DNA from 2 places in the Kurthia sp. YJT4 genome. Region 2 is predicted to be linked to the other one. Evidence: riboswitches for the same ligand, from Rfam matches in the RefSeq annotation. Region 2 holds a riboswitch; the other holds the start of a gene.
The links. Region 2 has a riboswitch for S-adenosylmethionine ahead of QN089_RS13180 (bifunctional homocysteine S-methyltransferase/methylenetetrahydrofolate reductase). Riboswitches for the same ligand answer to the same signal wherever they lie in the genome.
Positions count from the first base shown of each region.

Region 1 (7,792 bases), 1.4 Mb from region 2:
CAAGTGCATTGAGCATGCCTGTAATACCTGCTACACGGTAACCGACATACCCTGCCATTTTTGTTGCAATTGGACCTGGTAACGTATTCGCAATCGCTAATGTGTTCGCAAACTCATCTGAATCCATCAATTTAAAATTTTTCACTATTTCTCTTTCAATTAAAGGTATAACCGAAGGGCCTCCACCAAAACCTAGTACACCTGAACGAAAAAAAGAAATGAAAATGGCTTTTTGTTGTCGCAAAAAAACACCTCCATGTACTTCTTTCCATTATACCTTTTTTTTGAAATACACATACTTCTTTTTGAAAATAAAGAAAATTCCTTTTAGTTGTTTATAATAAAAATGAAGTTCTTCTTACTGAATGTTTTAAAAAAATAACTTGATTTTTATACAAATTTAATCATTTATTCATAGATTTCTCTACATTTTATTTATAGTTAAATGGATGTCCACGCATCCATTTGGATTAAACGACTGCATTCTGCTAAACAGACATGGTAAATTACACGACGTTCTAGGTGATATGATTCTGTTCATTCGTGTCCATTTGAAAAGTAAAGAATATCTTTCATTGCATCTATTTTCGTCGAATAGGTTATAACAATTGTCTTTATTTCTTCTACTGTTTCTGTTTTATACATTTTAAGCATTCTTTCTTTTGGGACAATTTCTCGCTCTATAATCTGTTGTAAATTACTGATATAAGCGGGGATTTCAATACGTTCAATAACAGATTGTTGATGACAATATTCCCTTTATTCTCTACGTCGACGGATACTTCATAATCTTTCAGTTCTGTATCTTCTTTTACTGTATATTTAATCGGCTTTCCATCTGCATTTTGATTGAAGGTAAAATTTATTTTTTTGAGATATAAAACATTTATCTAGTGATTTCTTAAAATATACATGATTAAGCTTAAACAACAAGAAAGAGTATATTCGGAATTTAGCTTAATTTTCCAAATATACTCTTCTTTTAGTCATTCATTGGACAGTGCATCGCTTCTTTGGCTTCTGTCCAATGAACGGAATAGCCTTTTCCTTTTGCACAAAATACTGAATTTGAACTGTACTCAGGGTCAGCATCTTTTTGATACGCCATTTGCTCTATTACTTCCTCTGCATTATGACACACATCATAACCATCAACACGGAGTTGCAGACTACCTCGACCATTCGTTGAAGCAGCAAACTGAATTGGATAGTCACGCATCGTTGCAACTGGTGCACGACCTGTCATATATACCTGTTCACCCATAAATTGTGGTTCATCTACTTGTGCATGGCGATTCGTTACATCTGTGACAATACGTCCAAATAGTTCATGGTGTACCTTCAATGAAAATGAATAATATGGTTCAAGCAATTGATTTTCCGCTTGTTCTAATCCTTGTCGCAAAGCGCGTAATGTCGCTTCTCTAAAATCGCCACCCTCTGTATGTTTCGGATGCGAGCGTCCTGTTAAAATCGTTACACGTAAATCCGTTATTTCAGAACCTGTTAAAATACCACGATGCTTTTTTTCAATGAGTGATTGCTGAATCATATTTTGCAGTCCGATTGCTAAATCATTCGGGTGGCACTTGCTCGTTACTTCAATTCCAGCTCCACGTTCATTTGGTTCGATTTGTAAATGCACCTCTGCATAATGCTTTAACGGTTCAAAATGGCCGTATCCTCGTACCGTCTGTTGAATCGTCTCTTTATAGATAATTGTCGGTTCTGTAAATGCAATTTGCTCGCTAAAGCGTTCTTCAAAAATTTGCTGTAGCACTTCTAATTGAATCTCACCCATAATATGAAGTGTTATTTTCTGTATTTCTTCTTGCCACGTCACACTAAGTGCTGGATCTTCTGCTTCTAACAAACGACAATATGCTAGTAACTCTTTTGGATGTAAGGCGCCTTCATAAACAATTTGTGTGCGCATCGTTGGACGCAAATCTATTTCATAAGAAGGCGTAAATTCACCTACTCCCATACCAACTTTTGCTTCTTTCAAACCAATTATCGCTACCGTATCACCTGCTTCCGCTCGCTGTAATTCCTCAAATTTTTTACCGTGATATTTACGAATTTGTGTGATTTTAAACCAATTCCCACCACAGCGTACATCGTCTCTTACTTTCAACGAACCTTGATGAATTTTTATAAAAGCCATACGTTGATTTTGTTCAATGTGACGAATTTTATAAATCATTCCTTGTAACTCTCCCGATTTATGCTGTGGCTGGAGCAATGTATCTAGCACTTCTAATGCAAAATCGATGCCTTCATCTTTTAATGCTGAGCCATATAAAATCGGTGAAAGCTCTTGTGCCATGAAAGCTTTTGAAAGCCTTTTTTGCCATTCGCTTTCGGATAAACTTTCTTCTAAATAGTCTTCTAAATATTGCTCATCTCGTCCTGCAAATTCTTCTATTCCTGTTGCCCAGTCATGAAATGGTAGTGCATATTCCATTAATTCTTGTTGAATTTCTTCTGTCACTGTTGCTGCATTGGCACTAATTAAATCCATTTTATTAACGAAAAACAGTGTAGGAATACGATATTTTCTTAGTAAACGATAAACTGTTTCTGTATGTCCCTGTACACCGTCTGTTCCATTTAATAGAAGAATTGCCCCATCCAGTGCCATAATCGAACGCTCCATCTCTGCCGCGAAGTCGACATGTCCTGGTGTATCAATCACCGTATAATCATTTTCTCGATATGTAAAAGTGGCCTGTTCCGCAAAAACGGTAATGCCACGCTGTTGTTCAATCTCATGCAAATCTAAATGTGCATTTTGATGATCGACACGCCCAATGGTGCGAATACTTTTCGTATGAAAAAGTAATTGCTCTGAAAAGGTGGTCTTCCCTGCATCTACATGCGCTAAAATGCCAATTGTTTTCTTCATTATCTTTCCTCATTTCTTATCAAAGCGTCTCTACTATGAATTATATCATGTCCAATAATAAAACCATCTTCTTTCGAATATACACGAAAAAAGATGGTTTGCTGTTTATTCCCATTCATACGGTGTTTCTTGGTACACATAGTAATTCAACCAATTGGAGAATAATAGATGCGTGTGTGAACGCCAACGATTCAACGGTTTTTTCGTTGGATCGTCGTTCGGGAAATAGTGTTTTGGTACTTGCGGTTCGATGCCCTTTGCAACATCACGGTCATATTCTTGCTTTAATGTATCTGCATCATATTCTAAATGACCTGTAATCATAATTTGTTTTTCATCACGCGATACGATAATAAATGCCCCTGCTTCGTCTGATTCAGACACGAGTTCTAAATCAGGATGGTTTAAAATAGCCTCTCTTGAAACAGAGGTATTACGTGAATGTGGTGCTGTATATACATCATTAAATCCGCGAATTAACTTAACGGTACTATCATGCACGATGTGATCGAACACACCCGAACATTTTGACGGTAATGTATATTTTCCAATACCATAATGATAGTAGAGTGCCGCTTGTGCGCCCCAACAAATATTCAAAACAGACGTGACATTTGTTTTCGTCCATTCCATAATCTCGACCATCTCATCCCAAAAATCAACTTCATGGAATTCAAATAATTCAATTGGCGCTCCTGTAATAATCATACCGTCAAATTTACGGTGTTTTACATGTTCAAACGTCGTATAAAATGACTCTAAATGATTTTTACTAACATTTTTTGATTCATGTGTCGCCGTATTTAAAAACGTAACATTTACTTGAAGTGGTGTATTTCCTAAAAGACGAAGTAATTGTAACTCGGTCTTTTCTTTTTCAGGCATTAAGTTAAAAATTAAAATATTTAACGGACGAATGTTCTGGCTTGTCGAACGCACTTCGTCCATAATGAAAATCTTTTCCTCTTTTAAAATTTCAGTTGCTGGTAGCCCACTTGGTATATTGATTGGCATGATGAAACTCCCCCTTTAAATATAAAAAAACCTCACTCTTTGATAAGAATGAGGTTACACATATGTATCCGACTCTTATCTATCAGAAGCATAATGGAGCTTCTGTAGGAATTAGCACCTTTCTGTTTTAAACAGAGGTTGCTGAAGCGTCATCGGGCCATTCCCTCGGCTTCTCTTGATAAGACAATATTGAATTATTAACTATCATAGCAGAACCATACTTTAATAGCAAACATTTCTGATAATTCAATAAAATCTCTCGTTAAAAAACGTAAATAGTGTTTTTAGCCAAATACAATATGGTAAAATAAAGAAGAAATAAGCGAATTAAAGGAGTGACACAACATGATGACGATGCATCGTTCAACATTAATGAATCAATTTCCGAAAGCCATTTTCGGTAGTTTAAAAGCTGCTGCAAAAAAGAAAGCGGCAACAGGCACAAAAATTATTGATTTAAGTTTGGGAAGTCCTGACTTACCACCTGCTCAAATTGTGCGAGAAGAATTAGCAAAACAAGCTGAAAAGGCTGATAGTTATGGCTATACGCTCGGTGGAACGGAGCGATTTCATGAAGCAGTTGCCAACTATTATCAACGTCGTAGTGGCGTGGAATTAGATCCACAAACAGAGATCATTCAAACGATGGGTTCTCAGGAAGGACTTGTGCACTTACCGCTCGCATTTTGTGATCCAGGAGATATCGTCTTAACAACGGACCCTGCCTATGTAGCTTATGCAGCAGGCATTCATCTCGCAAAATGTGAAGCGTATGCGATGCCATTAACAGCTGAACATCAGTTTTTACCTGATTTTGATGCCATTCCAGAAGATATTTGTGCACGTGCGAAAATGCTCATTTTAAATCTTCCAGGGAATCCCGTTCCAGCAATGCCTTCTGTCGCATTCTTTGAAAAGGCGATTGCTTTTGCGAAAAAACATAACTTAATCGTCATTCACGATGCCGCCTACTCAGAATTCTATTTTGAAGGTACAAAGCCGCTTAGCTTTTTGGAAGTACCAGGTGCAAAAGAAGTGGGTGTCGAGATTAATTCACTTTCTAAGAGCTTTAGTCTTGCAGGCGCTCGTATTGCGTATATCGTTGGAAACGCTTCCGTCATTGAAACATTGGGCGAACTCAAATCACACCTTGATTATGGTACATTCCGTCCAATTCAAGATGCGGCATGTGTTGCACTCGACAATGCGGAATCAATTACAGATGAATTGCGTACCATTTTTTCGACAAGACATCGTGTACTATCAGAAGGTCTTGAAGCAATTGGTTGGGAACTCGCACCATCTGCTGGTGGTATGTTCGTTTATGCGAAGTATCCGCAACAACAGATGGATGACAAAGAATTTGTCTATCATGTTATTGAACAAACAGGCGTTGTACTTGTACCCGGTTCGATCTTCGGTGCATCGGGCAGAAACCATGTACGCATCGCACTCGTTCAAGATGAAAAACTATTACAAGAAGCTGTTTCAAGACTCGCAACTTTATAAACAGAAAAAGTCTGAATCCCATCATCAATAAGGATTCAGACTTTTTATTATTCAAGAGGTGTTTCAGGTTCTGGTTGTAACAGGTCAACAGGTGCTTTTTTACGTTGTGTAAAGTAATACATAAGCATGACTGCCGCTACAATGACTGCTGTAAAGAGAATTTGAGAGCGCATACTTGGAATGAAGAACATCGCTACAGCAAGTCCTCCTACCATAATCATCGTGCCAATCGTTAAATACGGGAATAACCACATGCGTAATACAAGTTCATGTTCTGTCCCCTCTTTAATCGCACGACGACGCATAACAAGTTGAGAAGCTGCAATGATGAAATACATAATTAATGTAATCGCTGAACATGAATTGACTAAGAACATGAAGACTGCTTCTGGTGATACATAATTCATAATTACGGCAATATACGAGAAGAATGTACTCGCTAAAATGGCATAAACAGGTGCGCCGCGCTTATTCAACTTTAAGAAAATTTTCGGTGCTTGTCCTTCTTCTGCTAAAGCAAAAGACATACGAGATGTTGCATACAGTGCTGAATTCAGACAAGATAATACAGCAGTTAAAACGACAAAGTTCATAATTTGCGCTGCTGCTGGAATACCGACATAGTCTAGTACTGCAACGTAAGGACTTGTTAAAATACTCGATGAATCCCATGGAAGCAATGTCACAACGACGGTAATCGAACCGACGAAGAAGACAAGAACACGCCAGATGATTGAATTCGTCGCTTTTTGTACGGCATTCACCGGTTCAGCAGATTCTCCTGCTGCAATCGCCACAATTTCAGTACCCATGAATGAGAAGATGACAATGACAACACCCATCATGACTGCGCCAAAACCATTCGGTAAGAACCCACCCTGTCCTACTAAGTTCGTAAAGCCAACTGATGAAAAGCCTGGTACGATGCCAAAAATAATAAATGCACCGATTGCTAAGAATGCAATAATACTAACTACTTTAATTAATGAGAACCAGTACTCGAATTCACCAAAAGCCTTAACCGATACTAAATTTGTAACAGTTAATGTTAAAGTTAAGATTAAACTTAATAACCAAAGCGGAACCCCATCATACCAATATTGAATGATGGCGGCGGCTGCAGTTGCTTCTAGCGCAATCGCAATTACCCAGAAGAACCAATAAAGCCAACCGACTAAAAATCCTGCCCATTTTCCAAGCGCCTGACTTGCATAAATCGCAAATGAGCCACTGGATGGGTTTTTAGCTGCCATCTCCCCTAACATACGCATCACGAGGACAACAATGGTACCTGCAATCACATACGATAAGATGGCGCCGGGTCCAGCTAAGTGAATAACTGAACCACTCCCCATAAAGAGTCCCGCACCAATAACACCAGCGATGGCAATCATCGTCATATGTCTCTTTTTTAACCCCTTTTGTAACGATTGACCTTCATTCATCTACAACACCCCTTTATGCTTTGCTATTTATCCCAAATGGCTTTCACAACGGTATCGACAATCGTTTGTAAATCTTCATCACTTGTATTAAGTGGTGGTGATAATGTCAGGACATTATTATATCCTGCAACAGTTGCACCGTTCTTTCCAATGATGACGCCTTGTTGTTTACACGCTGCGATGATGTCATTCACAACCTGAACGGCTACAGGTTGTTTTGTCTCTTTATTTTCTACTAACTCAATACCAATTAATAAACCTTTTCCACGTACACTGCCAACAAGTGCATGATTTTCAAGCTGTTCTTGAAGTGTTTGTAAGATTTCTGCTCCCTTAATAGCTGAGCGTTCAAATAGTTGTTCTTGCTCCATTAGCTCAATGTTTTTAAGCGCTGCTGCACAACTCGCTGTTGCACCGCCAAATGTATTGACATGTCGTAAATAATCATACATCTCACTACCATTGAATGCTTCATAGATTTCTCGCTTCACAGCAGTTGCAGATAGCGGTAAGTACCCACTTGTAATCCCTTTTGCCATTGTTACAATATCTGGTTTTACACCGTAATGCTGATGACCGAATGGCTTTCCTGTACGTCCAAAACCACAAATTACTTCATCAACAATGAGTAGTGCATCATGTTTTTCACATACTTCTTTTATACCGCGCATGTACTGTTCATTCGGTACAATGACTCCGCCACCTGTAATAATTGGCTCCATAATCATAGCTGCAATCGTCTGACCCATCTCCCATGTCATGACATGATCGACTGCTTGAACAGAAGGAAGTGCAGTCGGTTCAGATGCTTTTTCTGGTTGACGGTACTCATCAGGCGGTGCAACATGTAAAAAACCCGGCGCAAGCGGTTCGTATTTGTATTTGCGTTCTGCTTGACCTGTTGCTGCTAAAGAGC
Region 1 is NZ_CP126689.1:1,302,307-1,310,098, reverse strand. Features, by position in the region: gene QN089_RS06355 (chromate transporter) at 1-244, opposite strand, end outside; gene QN089_RS06350 (elongation factor G) at 983-2,908, opposite strand; gene metA (homoserine O-acetyltransferase MetA) at 3,014-3,922, opposite strand; SAM riboswitch class I at 3,995-4,107, opposite strand; gene QN089_RS06340 (aminotransferase class I/II-fold pyridoxal phosphate-dependent enzyme) at 4,271-5,431, shown strand; gene QN089_RS06335 (amino acid permease) at 5,479-6,876, opposite strand; gene QN089_RS06330 (aspartate aminotransferase family protein) at 6,900-7,792, opposite strand, start outside.
Region 1: linked by a shared signal. The riboswitch ahead of metA (homoserine O-acetyltransferase MetA) and the one ahead of QN089_RS13180 (bifunctional homocysteine S-methyltransferase/methylenetetrahydrofolate reductase) in region 2 are both predicted to bind S-adenosylmethionine.

Region 2 (7,792 bases):
ATTATCGATTTGTGTATCTAAAATCGATTGCTCCATAGATAATGGAATATTTAAACCAAGTAATAAGAAAACAACGCCATTTAAAACGAATAAAACGATTTCCCAAGCACTCTCTGTTAGCACTTGTTCTTCTGCAAGGACAGTTTCGGTTTGTTCTTTGAAAATAGCTTGAATAATCCCCGCAATGACAACGGCGATAACGCCAGAAGCATGAAAAATATTTTCCACAATGAGATAAATGATAAAGGGCGTTAAAATTTGATAAAGTGTGTGGAAAACAGCATCTCGTATGCCAGCACGTCTAAAAGCAAATCGTAATTCAATTAGAACAAATCCAAGAACTAAACCTAAAATCCCTCCTGCTAAAAACGTATAAGAGAAATTTAAAATGGCACTTTGGAATGAAAAATACCCTGATACAGCTGCAGCAACTGCATATTTAAAAGCTACTAACCCTGAAGCGTCATTGATAAGTGATTCCCCGCGTACAACACTTAAAATCTTTTCAGGTATTCGAATACGTTTTGCAATGCCATTTACTGCAACAGGATCAGTAGGAGATAGGATGGCAGCAAGTGCAAAGGCAGCAGGGAGTGGAATTGTTGGCACAAGCCAGTGAATAAAATACCCACCGCCGATTGTTGTGATGAGTACCAGTACGATGGCATTCCCTAAAATAGGTAGTCTCATACTCCATAATTCTTTGCGTGGAAAATAGCGTCCATCATTGTATAATAACGGCGCAACAAAAAGTAATAAAAACCATTCGGTATCGAGTTCTAAGTCTAAGCTTGGAACGAAAAGTGCTAAAATAACACCGAGACCAATTTGAATTAAAGCAGTCGGTAAAAATTTTACATAGTGGCTAATAATATTAGACGCTAGTAAACCGATTAATAAAAAGAGTGTAATCATTAATAAATTCATAGCAAGACCCTTTCAAAATAGGATTAATTTAAGGTTACCGTAAATGGAACAAAAAGCTAAATTAAACGCTTGCGTATTTGAAAAGTGTTCAAGAGTTTGTAAGATAAAACAATGTGGTTCCGAGTCAATTTGATTTATACTAAGGAAGAACATGAATGAACGGAGATGACAGATGTTGAGAAAAGTAGTCGTAATTGGTGGCGGTATTACCGGAATGAGTACGATGCATTACTTGCAAAAACAAGCCAAAGAACAAGGGTTGGACCTCGCTTTGACATTGATTGAAAAAGACGCACAAATCGGTGGTAAGATGGTCACAAAACAACGTGATGGTTACTTAATGGAAGTTGGTGCAGATTCCATCGTGTCGCGCCATGCGAGTGTTCGAAAATTAATCGAAGAATTACAATTAGAAGATCGAGTTGTTTATAATGACACAGGCGTTTCATATATTTTAACGGAAAATCAGTTACATGCAATTCCAGAAGATAGCGTGTTTGGAATTCCTATGAATGAACAAGCATTAAATAAAAGTACGCTTATTTCAGAAGAAGGAAAAAAAGCTGTTTTACAAGACTTAGAAAAAACCGAACTCCCTTTTACAACAAATCATTCGGTCGGAGAATTTTTAACATATTATTTAGGTGAAGAAATTGTTCAAAAACAAGTCGCACCTGTTTTATCTGGTGTCTATTCAGGTGATTTGAATAAATTAACAATTGCTTCTACTTTACCCTATTTATTTGAATATAAAAATGAATTTGGAAGTATCATGCGTGGATTTGAAGCAAATAAAGCGTTCTACCAAGAGAATGCCAAAAAGAAATTCATCTCGTTTAAAAATGGCCTAGTAGAATTATTTGAACGAATCGAAGAAACACTAGAGAACGCGACGATTTTAAAAAATACATCGGTGGAATTGTTAAAACAAGACACGAATGGGTATAAGATTCAAATAGATACGGGTGAATGGTTAGATGCAGATGAAGTCGTATTAGCTGTACCGCACCAAGTCGCACAAAAACTATTGAAGGAAGAGCCTTTCCAACGTGATTTTGAAGAACTACAAACGGGTTCTATTATTACAGTTTACTTGGCTTATGATTTACCGAATGATGTGCTACCAGCAGATGGTACAGGATATATTGTATCATCAGGTAATGATGTAGATTGTAATGCATGTACATGGACAAGTCGCAAATGGCGTCATACTTCTAAAGACGATAAGTTACTTATCCGTATGTTTTATAAAAAGAATAATCCTCGTTTTGAAGAATTTTGTCAGATGACAAATGATGAATTAGCACAAATAGCACGTCAAGACATCGAAAAAAGCTTAAAAATAATAGATGAACCAACATGGATTGATGTAAAAAAATGGTTTGATGCGATGCCAATTTATAATTTACAACATAAACAAGCAGTTGAACGTATTGAAAAACAAATGGTGAAATATCATCCACATGTACATTTAGCTGGTTGTTCGTATTATGGTGTGGGGATTGGTTTATGTATTCAAAATGGTGAAGAAGTGGCTACGCGAGTTATGAATCAATTTATTCAAAGACAACGAGAATTCGTATAAAGTGTGAAAGGAGGATTCCATAATGAACAGGAAATTAAGTTTAACGATTGGCATTGTTTTGTTTGTTTTAGGTGTTGCACTAATTTTCAATAAACAAATTATGGGGTTCATCGTGTCACATATGAGTAATCAAGCAATTGAGCAGTTTGATGAACAAAAAGCACAAAATGCGGATGACGTAAGCTTTGATTTTGGTAATGTGGAAAATATTAGCTTACAAGATGTATTAAAGGCACAAATGAATCAAGGTGATGTACATTCAATTGGTGCATTAAGTGTTCCCGATGTATCTTTACAATTGCCTATTTTATACGGAATTTCAAATACAAATCTAGCAATTGGCGCAGGTACATTAAAGAAGGATATGAAGATGGGGCAAGGTAATTATGCATTAGCAGGTCATAATATGAATAATGATAAAACATTATTTAGCCCTTTAACGAAAGCAAAAAAAGGAATGCTTATGTACACAACGGACTATAAGCGTGTGTATACGTATAAAATTACAAAAATCTTTATTACAGAAGCAACTGACGTTCAAGTTATCGAAAATCAAGCTAAAAAAAGACTACTGACGCTCGTTACATGTAATTATGATGGTTCGAAACGATTAATTGTACAAGGTGAGTATGTCAATGCGCGTGACTTTGATTCAAATGCTGGCGATGCATTTACGATAAAAAAATAAAATATGAAGCGTATGAGATGTGAAAAAACCTCATACGCTTTTTTTTAATACCTATTACTGAATTTACGAAATATTGTGATAAAGTAAGCGCTTTTTCGTACAATATTTAGCTGAAAGTGGTAGAAGCTATTGACGGTACTCTATTTAAGAGGTATGATTCTTTTAATATTTTAAAAATTCAATAATTTCTTATCAAGAGAAGCCGAGGGACTGGCCCGACGACGCTTCAGCAACCAGCCATTTAGATGGTCAGGTGCTAATTCCAGAAGGACGTATGGTTCTTAAAAGATAAGAAGGCTTATTTTCAAGTGTCAGTTCAAACCTTCTTATGCAATGTAAGAAGGTTTTTTTATAGCTTTTTTGAAATGAAGGAAGGATGGGGAGTGTATGGGGTTACTAGAAGATTTAAAGACAAAGGTATTAACAGCAGATGGCGCAATGGGGACACTGCTCTATTCATATGGGATTGATTTTTGTTATGAAGAACTGAATGTTCGAAAGCCGGAAGTAATTGAGAATATTCATAAACTATATATTGAAGCGGGCGCTGATGTCATTCAGACGAATACGTACACAGCGAATACGATTAAGTTAGCTCGCTACGGTATTCAAGATGAATATGAAGCACTGAATCGTGCGGGTGTAGAGGTAGCGAAAAGAGCTGCAAAGAATGGCGAGTACGTACTTGGAACAATTGGTGGAATTCGAGGTATTCGTAAGGATGAACATTCACTAGATGAGATTATTGAATCACTTGTTTTACAAGCAAAAGTATTACTTGATGCAGGTGTAGATGGTTTACTACTCGAAACATTTTACGACTTAGAAGAGCTTGAAACATTAGTGAAAACAATTCGCATATTCTCAGATGGACCGATTGTAGCGCAAGTTTCGATGCATGACCCAGGGGTTTTATTAAATGGAATGAAGTTGAATGATGCACTGCAACATTTAGAAAGAGCTGGAGCTGATGTTGTCGGTGTGAACTGTCGGTTAGGCCCGTACCATACAGTGAAGGCGCTTGAAAATGTTGAGCTACCAAAGAACTCGTTCTTATCTGCGTATCCGAATGCAAGTCTACTCGATGTAGAAGAAGGAAAAGTGGTATATGAATCAGAAGCAGAATATTTTGGGCGCGCTGCAGTTGAATTACGTGATGAAGGGGTTCGCTTAATTGGTGGATGCTGTGGAACAACACCTGAACATATTCACGAAGTGAAGAAACATTTATCAGATGTTTTACCAATGGAAAATAAAGAAGTTATCACAACTAAAGAAGAAGTGATTCGTGAAGCTAATGTGTCTAAATTTGAACCACTTCACGAGAAAGTAAAAAAAGGGCGTTCCATTATCGTTGAACTTGATACACCGCGCCATTTAGAAACGGAAAAGTTTTTAGAGGGAGCAGCGATTTTACAAAAAGCGGGCGCCGATATTGTCACAATGGCAGATAATTCACTTGCTTCACCGCGTGTATCGAATGTGGCGATGGGATCGATTTTAAAATATGAAAAGAATGTACGAGCATTAGCACATATTACATGTCGTGACCGTAATTTAATCGGGCTACAATCTCATTTGATGGGCTTAGATGCATTAGGTATTCACGATATTTTAGCTGTGACAGGTGATCCAACAAAGGTAGGGGATTTCCCAGGTGCTACAAGCGTCTATGATGTATCGAGCATTGAATTACTACAATTAATTAAAAAATTAAACGAAGGTATTTCTTTCTCGGGAAAACCACTACGTAAAAAGGCAAACTTCTCTGTAGCGGCAGCATTCAATCCGAATGTACGTGTCGTCGAACGTGCCATTCCACGTTTAGAGAAAAAGATTGAAGCAGGTGCGGATTATTTCATTACACAGCCTGTTTACTCAAAAGAGAAAATTATTGAAATTTATGAAGCAACAAAACATTTAGATACACCGATTTACATCGGAATCATGCCACTAACAAGTTTACGAAATTCTGAGTTTTTACACCATGAAGTGCCAGGCATTAAGTTGTCAGATGAAGTACTTGAACGTATGAAAGCAGCAGATGGCGATAAAGAACGCGCACAGGCAGAGGGTGTCCAAATTGCGAAAGAATTAATTGACACAGCTGCATCACTCTTTAACGGTATTTATCTGATTACACCGTTCATGCGCTACGATATGTCTGTTGAATTAATTCACTACATTAAGGAATTAGATGAAAAGGTTAAGGGAGGAAGTCACATTGTCGAAACATCTCATTGAAGAAAGAATTAAAGATCATATTCTCGTATTAGATGGTGCGATGGGTACCATGTTACAAAATGCGAATTTAACGCCAGATGACTTTGGGGGCGATGAATATGATGGTTGTAACGAGAACTTGAATTTAACACGACCGGATGTTATTGCAGGAATTCATCGTGCTTATTTTGAAGCAGGAGCGGATATTGTCTCAACGAATACATTTGGTGGTACACCACTCGTATTAAATGAATATGATTTAGGTCATCAAGCAGTTGAAATTAATAAACGTGCTGTCGAAATTGCCAAAGAAGTAGCAGAGGAATTATCGACACCTGAGTGGCCACGTTTTGTTGCAGGTGCGATGGGCCCAACGACGAAGACATTATCTGTAACAGGTGGTATTACATTTGACGCGTTAAAGCATGACTTCTATGTACAGGCGAAAGCTTTGATTGAAGGCGGCGCAGATGTACTACTCCTTGAAACATCACAAGATATGTTGAATGTAAAAGCAGGTACACTTGGTGTTAAGCAAGCTTTTGAAGAACTCGGTAAAGAAATTCCAATTATGATTTCAGGTACGATTGAACCGATGGGAACAACACTTGCTGGTCAAAGTATTGAAGCCTTCTATATTTCAATTGAACATATTAAACCACTATCAGTTGGTTTGAACTGTGCGACGGGTCCAGAGTTTATGACTGACTACTTACGTTCATTATCTGAACTAGCAACAAGTTATGTTAGTTGTTATCCGAATGCGGGTTTACCAGATGAAGAAGGGCATTACCACGAAACACCTGACAGCTTATCGAAAAAGCTTGCTGGTTTCGTTGAAAAAGGTTGGTTAAATGTCGTAGGTGGTTGTTGTGGAACGACACCGGACCATATTCGTGCGATTCGTAAAGTGGTAGAAAATGCACCGCCACGACCATTAGAAGAAAAAGAACCGCATCATACAGTTTCAGGAATTGAAGCACTTGTATATGATGACTCTATGCGACCACTATTTGTAGGGGAACGTACAAACGTAATCGGTTCACGTAAATTTAAGCGTCTAATTATCGAAGGGAAGTTTGAAGAAGCAGCTGAAATTGCACGTGCTCAAGTGAAAAACGGTGCGCATGTTATTGATATCTGTTTAGCGAATCCTGACCGAGAAGAATTAGAAGATATGGTTAACTTCATGAAAGAAGTCGGACAAAAAGTAAAAGTACCATTCGTTATTGACTCAACAGATGAAAAAGTAATTGAGGAAGCTTTAAAGTATTCACAAGGTAAAGCGATTATTAACTCCATTAACTTAGAAGACGGCGAAGAACGCTTTGATGCTGTTATTCCAATCGTGAAAAAATATGGTGCGTCAATTGTTGTTGGAACAATTGATGAGAAGGGGATGGCTGTTGACCGTCATCGCAAACTTGAGATTGCCAAGCGTGAATACGACTTACTTGTGAATAAATGGGGCATTGAACCAGAAGATATTATTTTTGATCCACTTGTATTCCCTGTTGGAACAGGTGATGAACAGTATATTGGTTCAGCTGTTGAAACAATCGAAGGAATTCGCTTAATTAAGCAGGAGCTGCCACGTGCTTTAACGATTCTAGGTGTATCGAATGTATCGTTCGGTTTACCACCTGTAGGACGTGAAGTGTTAAATGCAGTATATTTATATAACTGTACACAAGCTGGTCTTGATTATGCGATTGTGAATACTGAAAAATTAGAGCGTTATGCATCGATTCCAGAAGAAGAAATCAATTTAGCGAATGATTTATTATTCAACACAACAGACGAAACATTAGCTGTATTCACTGATTTTTACCGAGATAAGAAAAAAGAAAAATCAGAAGATGATATTCCGAAAACTGTACCAGAACGTTTAGCTTACTATATTTTAGAAGGTACAAAAGAGGGGCTAATTGAAGATTTAGAATTAGCGCGTGAGATGTACGATACACCACTTGATATTATTAATGGACCGTTAATGGAAGGGATGGCGAAAGTCGGCAAGCTATTCAATGAAAACCAATTGATTGTAGCAGAAGTATTACAATCAGCCGGCGTAATGAAAGCAGCGGTTGCCCATCTAGAACAGTTCATGGAGAAACAAGTAGATGATGTCGGTAAGGGTAAGATGTTACTTGCAACCGTAAAAGGTGATGTACATGATATCGGTAAAAACTTAGTAGAGATTATTATGAGTAATAATGGTTATACGGTTGTAGATTTAGGTATTAAAGTTGCACCGCAAACATTAATTGAAGCCGTACGTAAAGAGAAGCCAGATATTGTCGGGTTATCAGGACTACTTGTAAAATCAGCACAACAAATGGTTATAACAGCACAGGACTTCAAAGAAG
Region 2 is NZ_CP126689.1:2,654,895-2,662,686, reverse strand. Features, by position in the region: gene QN089_RS13195 (Na+/H+ antiporter) at 1-927, opposite strand, end outside; gene hemG (protoporphyrinogen oxidase) at 1,100-2,512, shown strand; gene QN089_RS13185 (class A sortase) at 2,535-3,200, shown strand; SAM riboswitch class I at 3,387-3,495, shown strand; gene QN089_RS13180 (bifunctional homocysteine S-methyltransferase/methylenetetrahydrofolate reductase) at 3,588-5,444, shown strand; gene metH (methionine synthase) at 5,425-7,792, shown strand, end outside.